2 regions of the Streptomyces corchorusii genome follow, and region 1 is predicted to be linked to the other one. Evidence: riboswitches for the same ligand, from Rfam matches in the RefSeq annotation. Region 1 holds a riboswitch; the other holds the start of a gene.

The links. A riboswitch is a leader RNA that binds a small molecule or an ion and turns the genes downstream of it on or off. The one in region 1 is predicted to bind glycine.
Region 2: it holds a riboswitch for glycine, as region 1 does, so the genes downstream of both, gcvP (aminomethyl-transferring glycine dehydrogenase) here and gcvT (glycine cleavage system aminomethyltransferase GcvT) in region 1, are expected to answer to the same signal.

What each region holds. Positions count from the first base shown of each region.
Region 1 covers NZ_KQ948358.1:313,845-319,210, forward strand. The annotation lists gene AQJ11_RS22485 (enhanced serine sensitivity protein SseB C-terminal domain-containing protein) at 1-682, opposite strand, end outside; gene AQJ11_RS22490 (enhanced serine sensitivity protein SseB) at 872-1,663, opposite strand; gene AQJ11_RS22495 (AAA family ATPase) at 1,730-2,398, opposite strand; glycine riboswitch at 2,578-2,673, shown strand; glycine riboswitch at 2,674-2,786, shown strand; gene gcvT (glycine cleavage system aminomethyltransferase GcvT) at 2,829-3,947, shown strand; gene gcvH (glycine cleavage system protein GcvH) at 4,087-4,464, shown strand; gene glyA (serine hydroxymethyltransferase) at 4,479-5,366, shown strand, end outside.
Region 2 covers NZ_KQ948364.1:7,974-13,339, reverse strand. The annotation lists gene gcvP (aminomethyl-transferring glycine dehydrogenase) at 1-2,216, opposite strand, end outside; glycine riboswitch at 2,391-2,485, opposite strand; gene AQJ11_RS31470 (PRC-barrel domain-containing protein) at 2,605-2,976, shown strand; gene AQJ11_RS31465 (DNA polymerase IV) at 2,898-4,388, opposite strand; gene AQJ11_RS31460 (MerR family transcriptional regulator) at 4,470-5,153, opposite strand.

The DNA of each region.
Region 1 (5,366 bases):
GGTCGTAGAACGGGCGCGCGTTGGCCCGCATCCACATCACCACCGGGTCGTAGCCGTCCGTCATCGCGACCGTCGACACCGGCAGCCCCTCCGGGACCGCGCCGATGGACTGCTGCATCATCGCGCGCACCGAGTCGACCGCGGCGGGCGAGGTCTCGTAGACGTCCAGGCCGATGGCGAGATACGGCGCCCCGAGCGCGGGCTGGACCCAGGCGCGGCGCAGCGAGCGCAGCGCGGGGGTGCGGTGCGCGTTCTGCGCGAGGAGGGCGTAGAACTGCGGGATCTCGATGCCGGGCTCCGACAGGCGCAGCGGGCCGGCGGGCTGGCGGTCCAGACCGGTGGCGATGCGGCGCAGGTCCAGCCAGGGGATGCCGACTCCGCCGCCCGGGGCGTGCGGATTGAGCCAGAGGCCGTAGTGGTCGGGGTAGAGGGTGCGGGCCACGTCCAGGCCGTCGACCACTTCGTACGAGCGGTTCCAGCCGCTGGCCGACAGTTCCTGGGCGGAGGTGACGCAGGGGGCGTAGTGGGAGCCGTCCACCTCCATGTCCCCGTACTGGGCGTCCGGGGAGCCGGCCTGGCCGTGCCACAGGAGCATCCAGATCTGGCCGGAGGAGGGGGTGGCGAGGGCGCGGAGCAGGGCCTCGTAGGCGTCGTAGCGTCCCGGGGTGACCTGGCGCAGCATGTGCTCGACGCTGCCGCTGTGGCTCGCGCTCACCTGTTGTACCGGCCCTTCTACTCCGTGCCCCGCGTTTGGAGACAGCTTAAGCGCCCAGTGGCTCGGGGCCTTCTGTTCGTGCGCGGGTGCGGGTGGTGGTGGGTTCCCGCGCGGCGCCCCGCGCCCCCTGCGCCGGCCTGATCCAAACGAAGGACCCTAGTGGCCGTACTGGTAGAAGGGCCGGACGTTCGTTTTCAGCCAGTCGGAGACCGGGTCCTCGGCCACGTCCATGAGGATCAGGTTGACCGGCCACTTGACCGGGACCCGGCCGAGGGCCCTGCCGAGGGCGTCCAGGGGCAGCGTCCGGATGTCGCCCTCCCACTGGGAGAGTTCCACGCCCACGAACATCACCGGGTCGGCCGTCTCGATGGCGGCCAGGCAGCGGCGGGCGGTGAGGACCACGCCGGTCTCGGCGAACTCGGCGGAGGCCGCGGAGAGGAAGTCGACCGGATCGTCCTGCCAGTCGGGCTCGAAGAGGCGGACCCGGCCGCCGGCGTTGGGCCCGTCGAGCGGGGTGCGGCCGGCGCGGCACAGCTCGGCCACGGCGCCGGGCGGCAGCGGGATGCCGACCACACCGCCCGGGTTCACCGCGATGCCCGCCTGCGGCGGCAGGCCGCGCGCGAACTCCACGGCGGGGGCGATGGTGTACGACATGTGGGGACCGGCCGCCTGGCGCAGCTGCTCCTCGGAGCTGAACACCGGGACGTACACCTGGCCGTCGATCTCCATCGTGGGCAGGTCCAGCGGCCCGCTGTGCGGGCCACCGCCGTTGGGCAGCGGTATCCACAGGAAGCTGCGGCCGATGACCTCGATGATCCGGTCGCCCGCCGAGGGGATGCCGAGGGAGGCCGACAGCACCTCCTCCAGCTCGTTGCCGGGCCAACCGCCGTGCGGGTGGGGGTGCGCCTGTGCCGGGAAGTCCGCTGGGATGTCCGCCGGGAAGTCCATCTGCCTACCGCCTGCTGGGAACCACTGCTGTGAGCAAGAAGGCTAGCGGGTGGCTGTGACAGTGCCTCACCGAACGAAGCCGACCCGGCTGAGGACGTCCGCCGCGTCCCGGTCCAGCAGCACCGCCGCCCCGCAGCCGGCGGGCAGCGCCCCCTTCTCCACCGCGCGCAGCAGCCGGGCGGTCGTACGGCGGTGGCGGCGGAAGGCGTAGCGGGAGACGCCCCGGCCGCGCTCGCGCTGGCCCGCCCAGGCGGTCTCGGGGCTGACGTCGAGCAGGAGCAGATGCAGGGTGGCGCCGCGGCGCCGGGCCTCGCGGGCCAGCCAGGCGCGCACCCAGGGCTGGGTGCCGCAGTCGTGCACGACGACGCCCTCGCCGGTGCGCAGGGCCCTGCGCAGCGCGGCGTAGTGGGCGAGGCGGACCAGGGGGCGGTAGAGCGCGTACGGGACGGAGCGGGGGACGCGGGCGTCCCAGCGGTCCCGGGTGTCCTGGGAGTCGACGCGGTGGCCGGTGACCGCGCGGTGCATCAGGGTGGACTTGCCGCTGCCGGGCAGACCGGTGATCACCACCAGGTCGCGGGGGCCGAAGAGCAGGGCGTGCGGGCTGCGGCCCGCGCGGTCGCGCAGGTCGCGGACGACCGGGGCGGGACCGTCCGCGCGGCGCCCGCGGGCCTGGGCGGAGGGCCGTCCCGGCACCGCGATGCCGGCGTCGGTGGCGTAGGCCGATGTCCTGTTCACCGTGATCGTCCTCCCCAGTGGGCTTGGTCATCCCCATGCCCGTTCTCTGTAAAGAGAAGGTAATGGGCAACGGTAGGAGGTACGTGTGCGTTCTGCCACAGCTCGGTCACAAGGAGCGCGCTCTGGATGGGCGGGGAGCGGCGTGCAATGATGTGCCCGCCAACTGCATACCGGCCGCTTGAATCCGCGCGGGAGAGTTCCCAGCCCCGGGCTGGGACGCCGAAGGAGCAAGTCCCTCCCTTGAATCTCTCAGGCCCCGTTACCGCGCGGGCGAGGCACATCTGAAAAGCGGGCCGCTGTGTCAGTGGCTCCACCCAAGGTGCAAGCCCTGATCGTCCCTGTGGCGGTCGTGGCGAACCTCTCAGGTTCCGATGACAGATGGGGAGGAACGTTCCTCGCCTGTCCGCTCGCCTTGGGAGACGACCGTCCGATGAGCAGCACTGAACTCCGCCACACCGCGCTCGATGCCGTACATCGCGCGCTCGGTGCGACGATGACCGACTTCGCGGGCTGGGACATGCCCCTGCGCTACGGCTCCGAGCGCGACGAGCACCTCGCCGTGCGGACCCGGGCCGGTCTCTTCGACCTCTCCCACATGGGCGAGATCACCGTCACCGGCGACCAGGCAGCCGCGGTCCTGAACCACGCCCTGGTCGGCGACATCGCCTCCGTCGGCGTCGGCCGCGCCCGCTACACCATGATCTGCCAGGCCGACGGCGGCATCCTGGACGACCTGATCGTCTACCGGCTCGCCGAGACCGAGTACATGGTCGTGGCCAACGCCTCCAACGCCCAGGTGGTGCTGGACGCCCTGACCGAGCGCGCCGAGGGCTTCGACGCCGAGGTCCGGGACGACCGGGACGCCTACGCGCTGATCGCCGTGCAGGGCCCGGAGTCCCCCGGCATCCTGAAGTCCCTCACCGACGCCGACCTCGACGGCCTGAAGTACTACGCCGGCCTGCCCGGCACGGTCGCCGGCGTCCCGGCGCTGATCGCCCGCACGGGTTACACCGGCGAGGACGGCTTCGAGCTGTTCGTGCGGCCCGAGCACGCGGTCGAGCTGTGGCAGGCGCTCACCAAGGCCGGCGAGGGCGCCGGGCTCGTCCCGTGCGGGCTGTCCTGCCGGGACACCCTGCGCCTGGAGGCGGGCATGCCGCTGTACGGGCACGAGCTGACCACCTCCCTCACCCCCTTCGACGCCGGGCTCGGCCGCGTGGTCAAGTTCGAGAAGGAGGGCGACTTCGTCGGGCGCGAGGCGCTCACCGAGGCCGCCGCCCGGGCCCAGGAGAACCCGCCGCGGGTCCTGGTCGGCCTGGTCGCCGAGGGCCGCCGGGTGCCGCGCGCCGGGTACGCCGTCGTCGCCGGCGGCGAGGTGATCGGCGAGGTCACCTCCGGCGCTCCCTCCCCCACCCTGGGCAAGCCGATCGCCATGGCCTACGTCGACGCCGCGCACGCGGCGCCGGGCACCGAGGGCGTCGGCGTGGACATCCGGGGCACCCACGAGCCGTACCAGGTCGTGGCACTGCCGTTCTACAAGCGCCGGAAGTAGACACCGGCCGCGGTCGCGCCCGCCCGGGGACCCCGGTCCCGTGGCCGGGGCGTGACTCTGCGCACATTCCCCCGCTCACCAGCGGTTTCCTTAGTCACCCCGTCATCAGCACCCTCGCGCGTACAGGAGAATTCAGGCCATGAGCAACCCCCAGCAGCTGCGCTACAGCAAGGAGCACGAGTGGCTGTCGGCCGCCGAGGACGGCGTCGCGACGGTCGGCATCACGGAGCACGCGGCCAACGCGCTCGGTGACGTCGTCTTCGTCCAGCTCCCCGAGGTCGGCTCCACGGTGTCCGCGGGCGAGACCTGCGGCGAGCTGGAGTCGACGAAGTCGGTGTCCGACCTGTACTCCCCGGTCACCGGTGAGGTCACCGAGGTCAACGAGGACGTCGTCAACGACCCGTCGCTGGTGAACTCCGCCCCCTTCGAGGGTGGCTGGCTGTTCAAAGTACGCGTCGCGGAGGAGCCGGCCGACCTGCTCTCCGCCGACGAGTACACCGCCTTTTCCGCCGGCTGAGGAGTCGTAGCCGTATGACTGTCCTGAACACGCCCCTGCACGAGCTGGACCCGGAGATCGCCGCCGCGGTCGACGCCGAGCTGCGCCGTCAGCAGTCGACCCTGGAGATGATCGCCTCCGAGAACTTCGCGCCGCTCGCGGTGATGGAGGCCCAGGGCTCGGTCCTGACGAACAAGTACGCCGAGGGCTACCCGGGCCGCCGCTACTACGGCGGCTGCGAGCACGTCGACGTCGCCGAGCAGATCGCCATCGACCGGGTCAAGGAGCTGTTCGGCGCCGAGTACGCCAATGTGCAGCCCCACTCCGGCGCCTCCGCGAACCAGGCGGCCCTCTTCGCGCTGGCCCAGCCCGGGGACACCATCCTCGGCCTGGACCTGGCGCACGGCGGCCACCTGACCCACGGCATGCGGCTGAACTTCTCCGGCAAGCAGTTCGACGTGGTCGCCTACCACGTGGACGCCGAGACCGGCCTGGTCGACATGGCCGAGGTCGAGCGGCTCGCCAAGGAGCACCGCCCCAAGGTGATCATCGCGGGCTGGTCGGCGTACCCGCGGCAGCTGGACTTCGCCGAGTTCCGCCGGATCGCCGACGAGGCCGGCGCGTACCTGTGGGTCGACATGGCGCACTTCGCGGGCCTGGTCGCGGCCGGTCTGCACGAGAACCCGGTGCCGTACGCCGACGTGGTCACCTCCACCACCCACAAGACGCTGGGCGGCCCCCGCGGCGGCATCATCCTCGCCAAGAAGGACTTCGCGAAGAAGCTGAACTCGTCCGTCTTCCCGGGCTTCCAGGGCGGTCCCCTGGAGCACGTGATCGCGGCCAAGGCGGTGTCCTTCAAGGTCGCGGCCTCGGAGGAGTTCAAGGAGCGCCAGCGTCGTACGGTGGAGGGTGCCCGCATCCTC
Region 2 (5,366 bases), on a different contig from region 1:
GGGTGGTTCGGCAGGTACGGCGCCAGGTGCGAGCGGACCGCGACCGGGCCGACGCCCGGGCCGCCGCCGCCGTGCGGGATGCAGAACGTCTTGTGCAGGTTCAGGTGGGAGACGTCACCGCCGAAGTGGCCGGGCTTGGCGAGGCCGACGAGCGCGTTGAGGTTGGCGCCGTCGACGTACACCTGGCCGCCCGCCTCGTGCACCTGGGCGCAGATGTCGGCGACGTGCTCCTCGAACACACCGTGCGTGGAGGGGTAGGTGATCATCAGCACCGCCAGCTCGTCGCGGTGCTGCTCGATCTTGGCGCGCAGGTCCTCGACGTCGATCTCGCCGTCCTCGGCGGTCTTGACGACGACGACCTTCATGCCGGCCATCACGGCGCTGGCCGCGTTGGTGCCGTGCGCGGAGGACGGGATGAGGCACACGGTGCGCTGCTCGTCGCCGTTGGCGCGGTGGTAGCCGCGTACGGCGAGCAGACCGGCCAGTTCGCCCTGGGAGCCGGCGTTCGGCTGGAGGGAGACCTTGTCGTAGCCGGTGACCTCGGCGAGGCGGTCCTCCAGCTCGTGGATGAGCGCGAGGTAGCCCTGGGCCTGCTCGACGGGTGCGAAGGGGTGCAGCTGCCCGAACTCGGGCCAGGTGACCGGCTCCATCTCGGTGGTCGCGTTGAGCTTCATGGTGCAGGAGCCCAGCGGGATCATGCCGCGGTCGAGCGCGTAGTCGCGGTCGGCCAGCTTGCGCAGGTAGCGCAGCATCGCGGTCTCGGAGCGGTGCTGGTGGAAGACCGGGTGGGTGAGGTAGGCGTCGGTGCGCAGCAGCGCCTCGGGCAGGGTGTCCTCGGCGGTCTCGTCCAGCGCCTCGATGTCGCCCTCGACACCGAAGGCGGCGAAGACGGCGGCCAGCTGGGCCCGGTTGGTGGTCTCGTCGCAGGCCGCCGAGACGTGGTCGGCGTCGACGAGGCGCAGGTTGACCCCGTTCTCCCGGGCGGCGGCGACGACCGCGGCGGCCTTGCCGGGCACCCGCGCGGTGAGGGTGTCGAAGTACGCGCCGTGCACGATCTCCACGCCACCGGCCTTCAGCCCCTCGGCGAGGATCGTGGCGTACCGGTGCGTGCGCCGGGCGATGGTCCGCAGGCCCTCCGGCCCGTGGTAGACGGCGTACATGCCGGCCATCACGGCGAGCAGCACCTGGGCGGTGCAGATGTTGCTGGTGGCCTTCTCGCGGCGGATGTGCTGCTCACGGGTCTGGAGCGCCAGGCGGTAGGCCTTGTTGCCGTCGACGTCGACGGAGACGCCGACGAGCCGGCCGGGGAGGCTGCGCGCGAACTTCTCGCGTACGGCCATGTAGCCGGCGTGCGGGCCGCCGAAGCCCATCGGCACACCGAAGCGCTGGGTCGTGCCGACGGCGATGTCCGCCCCGAGCTCGCCCGGCGAGGTCAGCAGGGTCAGCGCGAGCAGGTCGGCGGCGACCGTGACCAGGGCGCCCAGCTCGTGCGCCTGGTCGATGACGGGCTTGATGTCCCGTACGGCACCCGAGGCGCCCGGGTACTGGATCAGCACGCCGCTGATCTCGCGCTCGGCGATGTCCGCCGGGATGCCGTCGCCGAGGTCGGCGACGACGACCTCGACGCCGGTCGGCTCGGCGCGGGTCTGGATCACGGCGATGGTCTGCGGCAGCGCGTCCGCGTCGACCAGGAACAGGCCCTTCTTGTTCTTGCCCATGCGCAGGGAGAGCGCCATGGCCTCGGCGGCGGCGGTGCCCTCGTCCAGCAGGGAGGCGCCGGAGGTGGGCAGACCGGTCAGCTCGGCGACCATCGTCTGGAAGTTCAGCAGGGCCTCCAGGCGGCCCTGGGAGATCTCCGGCTGGTACGGCGTGTAGGCCGTGTACCAGGCCGGGTTCTCCATGACGTTGCGCAGGACGACGGGGGGCGTGAAGGTGCCGTAGTAGCCCAGGCCGATCATGGAGCCGAGGACCTGGTTGCGGTCGGCGAGCGAGCGCAGCTCGGCGAGCACCTCGGCCTCGGTGCGGGCGCCCGGCAGGTCCAGGGCGTCGGCATTCTTGATCACATCCGGCACCGCGGCGGCGGTCAGCTCGTCGAGCGAGCCGTACCCGACCTGCGCGAGCATCTTGGCCCGCGCCTCCTGGTCGGGCCCGATGTGGCGCTGCTCGAACGGGGTGCCCGCTTCGAGTTCGGAGAGCGGAATGCGATGGGCGGTCATTGCGGAGGCCTCCTGGTCTGACGCGACCTGCGAGGGGCACCACGGCGCGGGTACCCCGACGGCCTCCCCCTCTGTCATCTCGACCTGAGAGCTTCACCGGACGCCCGTGGGCACCGGCTTTCCCCGTCGGTGAGAGCGGAAGCCGTCGACATCCGCCCTGCTTTCCAGAGTGACCTCGTCCGTGCGGTACGTGAGCCTGAGAGATTCCGGGGAGGATTTGCTCCTTCGGCGCCTCCGAGGTGGTCGGAGGACTCTCCCGCACGGGGTCGACAGCCGCTGTCAGCCTACCAGCGAGGTCAACACCGGGGCCTTCGAGTGGCCGCCTCCTTGAATGTGCTCTTTTGTAGTGCTTACGGATGAGTTGCGACCACGTGGAGGGAGAGGGACCGTGCAGACCGACATCGATCCACGCAACCTGATCGGCCGCAAGGCGTTCGACCGCAATGGCACCAAGATCGGCACCATCGACGAGGTGTACCTGGACGACGCGACCGGCGTGCCCGAATGGGCGGCCATACGCACCGGCCTGTTCTCCCGGGACGCCTTCGTGCCGCTGGAGCCCAGCGAACTCGTCGAGGGCACCCTGCACGTCCCCTTCGACCGCTCCCTCATCAAGGACGCCCCCGACTTCGGCGTGGGCCGCCACCTCTCCCCCGAACAGGAGCTCCAGCTCTACCACCACTACGGCCTCGACGTGGCCTCACCCCCCAAGGTCCCGGACCGCGACTTCGGCAAGCTGGCGGGGTCGGAGGAGGCCTGAGCCGCGAGGTCCTCCGGGGGCCGGGACGGAGCCGTGCGACGGCCGCGGTCGGGCGGACCGGGACGTTCGGCCGGGTGGGAGGAATCCGGGACCAACGGCAGCGGATCGGCGGACTCCAGCGCGGGATCGTCGGAGAAGAACGTCCGCACCCGCCCCGGAGGGGAGTGCGGCGTCTCGAACCGCACGGTCACCCGCCCCAGCCCGCTCCCCTGCACCCACCCGTGCCCGTGCTCCGCGTGCCGCACGTCCTGTCCGGCCCGCCACTGCCGCTCGACCGGCTCCGCCCGCTCCACGACAGCCTCCACCGCATCCTTCTCCGGCTCCTTCGCCGCGGGCACGGGTATCGCCTGCGCGAACAGGTCCTCCTGCGTGTAGTCGGCGAGCCCGGACACCCCCACCCCGAGCAGCCGCACCCCGCCCGTGGTGTCCACGGAGTCCAGCAGTCGCGCCGCCGCCTCGCGGATGACCACGGGGTCGTCCGTGGGCCCCCTGAGCGTCTCGGAGCGGGTCAGGGTGGAGAAGTCGTACCGCCGCACCTTCAGCACGATGGTCCGCCCGGACAGCCCGGCCTGGCGCAGCCGCCCCACACACCGGTCGGCCAGCCGCTGCACCTCCAGACCGACCCGCAGCCGGTCGTGGATGTCCACGTCGTACGTGTCCTCCACCGACACCGACTTGGTCTCCCGCTCGGCCACCACGGGCCGCTCGTCCCGGGCCAGGGCCATGGCGTACAGCGCGTGCCCGTGCGCCTTGCCGAGCAGCCGGACCAGCTCGTCCTCGCCGGCCTCCGCCAGTTCCTCCACCGTGGTGATCCCGGCCCGGCGCAGATGGTCCCCGGTGGCCGGTCCGACCCCCGGCAGGGTGCGCACCGGCATCGGCGCCAGCAGCGCCCGCTCCGTGCCCGGCTCGATCAGCCGCAGGCCGTCCGGCTTGGCCTGCTCGGAGGCGATCTTCGCGAGCATCTTGGAGGCGGCGAGCCCCACCGATCCAGTGAGCCCGGTGACCGCCCGGATGTCCGCGCGCAGCTTCTCCCCGGCCCGCCGCGCCGACTCCCCGTCCCAGGCCGCTCCCCCGGCCTCCAGGTCCACGAACGCCTCGTCCAGGCTCAGCGGCTCCACCAGCGGTGACAGCTCCCGCAGCAGCGCCATCACCTGCTCGCTGATCGTCCGGTACAGGGTGAAGCGCGGCACCAGGTACGCGGCGTTGGGTGCCAGCCGGCGCGCCTGGGACATGGGCATCGCCGAGTGGACCCCGAACACCCGTGCCTCGTACGACGCGGTCGCCACCACCCCGCGCGGTCCGAGCCCGCCCACGACCACCGCTTTCCCGCGCAGGCTCGGCTTGGACGCCTGCTCCACCGAGGCGAAGAAGGCATCCATGTCGAGATGCAGGATCGTGGGCGCGTTTCTCACATCTCCGATGCTGCACCACGGCACTGACAACGCCGTGCGGCCGGGGCGCCCCGCGAGAGGGCCGGCGGCCGGAGCCGGAGGTCAGACCGCCCGGTTGCGGCGCCGCGCCAGCTCGTCCGCGGGGTTGTGCCCGACCAGGGTCTCGCCGGTGTCGATGCGCTCGCCGTGCAGCTGGGAGAGGGCGCTTTCCACGTCCCGCCACACCACGCCGACAGCGATCCCGAAGATGCCCTGACCGCCCTGGAGCAGGGCGTGCACCTCGTCCGGCGAGGTGCACTCGTACACGGTCGCGCCGTCGCTCATCAGGGTCATCCGCTCCAGGTCGCGGAAACCGCGTTCCCTGAGGTGCTGGACGGCCGTGCGGATGTTCTGCAAGGACACCCCGGTGTCCAGGAACCGCTTCACGATCTTCAGGACGACGACGTCCCGGAAGCTGTACAGACGCTGGGTGCCCGACCCGTAGGCGGGCCGTACGCTGGGCTCGACCAGACCGGTGCGGGCCCAGTAGTCGAGCTGCCGGTAGGTGATGCCGGCAGCCGCGCAGGCCGTGGGCCCGCGGTAGCCGATCTCCTCGGACGCCATGGACGCCACCCCTCCGCCGTTCGGCACCGCCGTCGGCAGCTGCGGAGCGTGCTCCACCGCGCTGCCGGGATGGGCATGACCCCCGCCTGAGCGCGGTCGCGAGCTCGGGGGCGGGTACGGACCGCTCTCCCCGAAACCGCGTCCGGGGGCACCCCCAGCCGTACCGTCGCCGCTGGTTCTCACGCCGACCTCCGTCCTTGACCTGCCTTCTCGACGGTAGGCAGTCACCAGGGGTGCGTCAACGATCGCCACACTCGGCACGCCGAGTGATAATCACCCAAGGAGTGGTTTCCCGTGTCCCACCGCGGGGAAAGGCTAGCCGAATGCGCTGACGGGGGGCCGTAGGACGCTCTCACTGGCCGGGGGCAATTGCCGGGGCGAGGGCCGTGCGGGGCC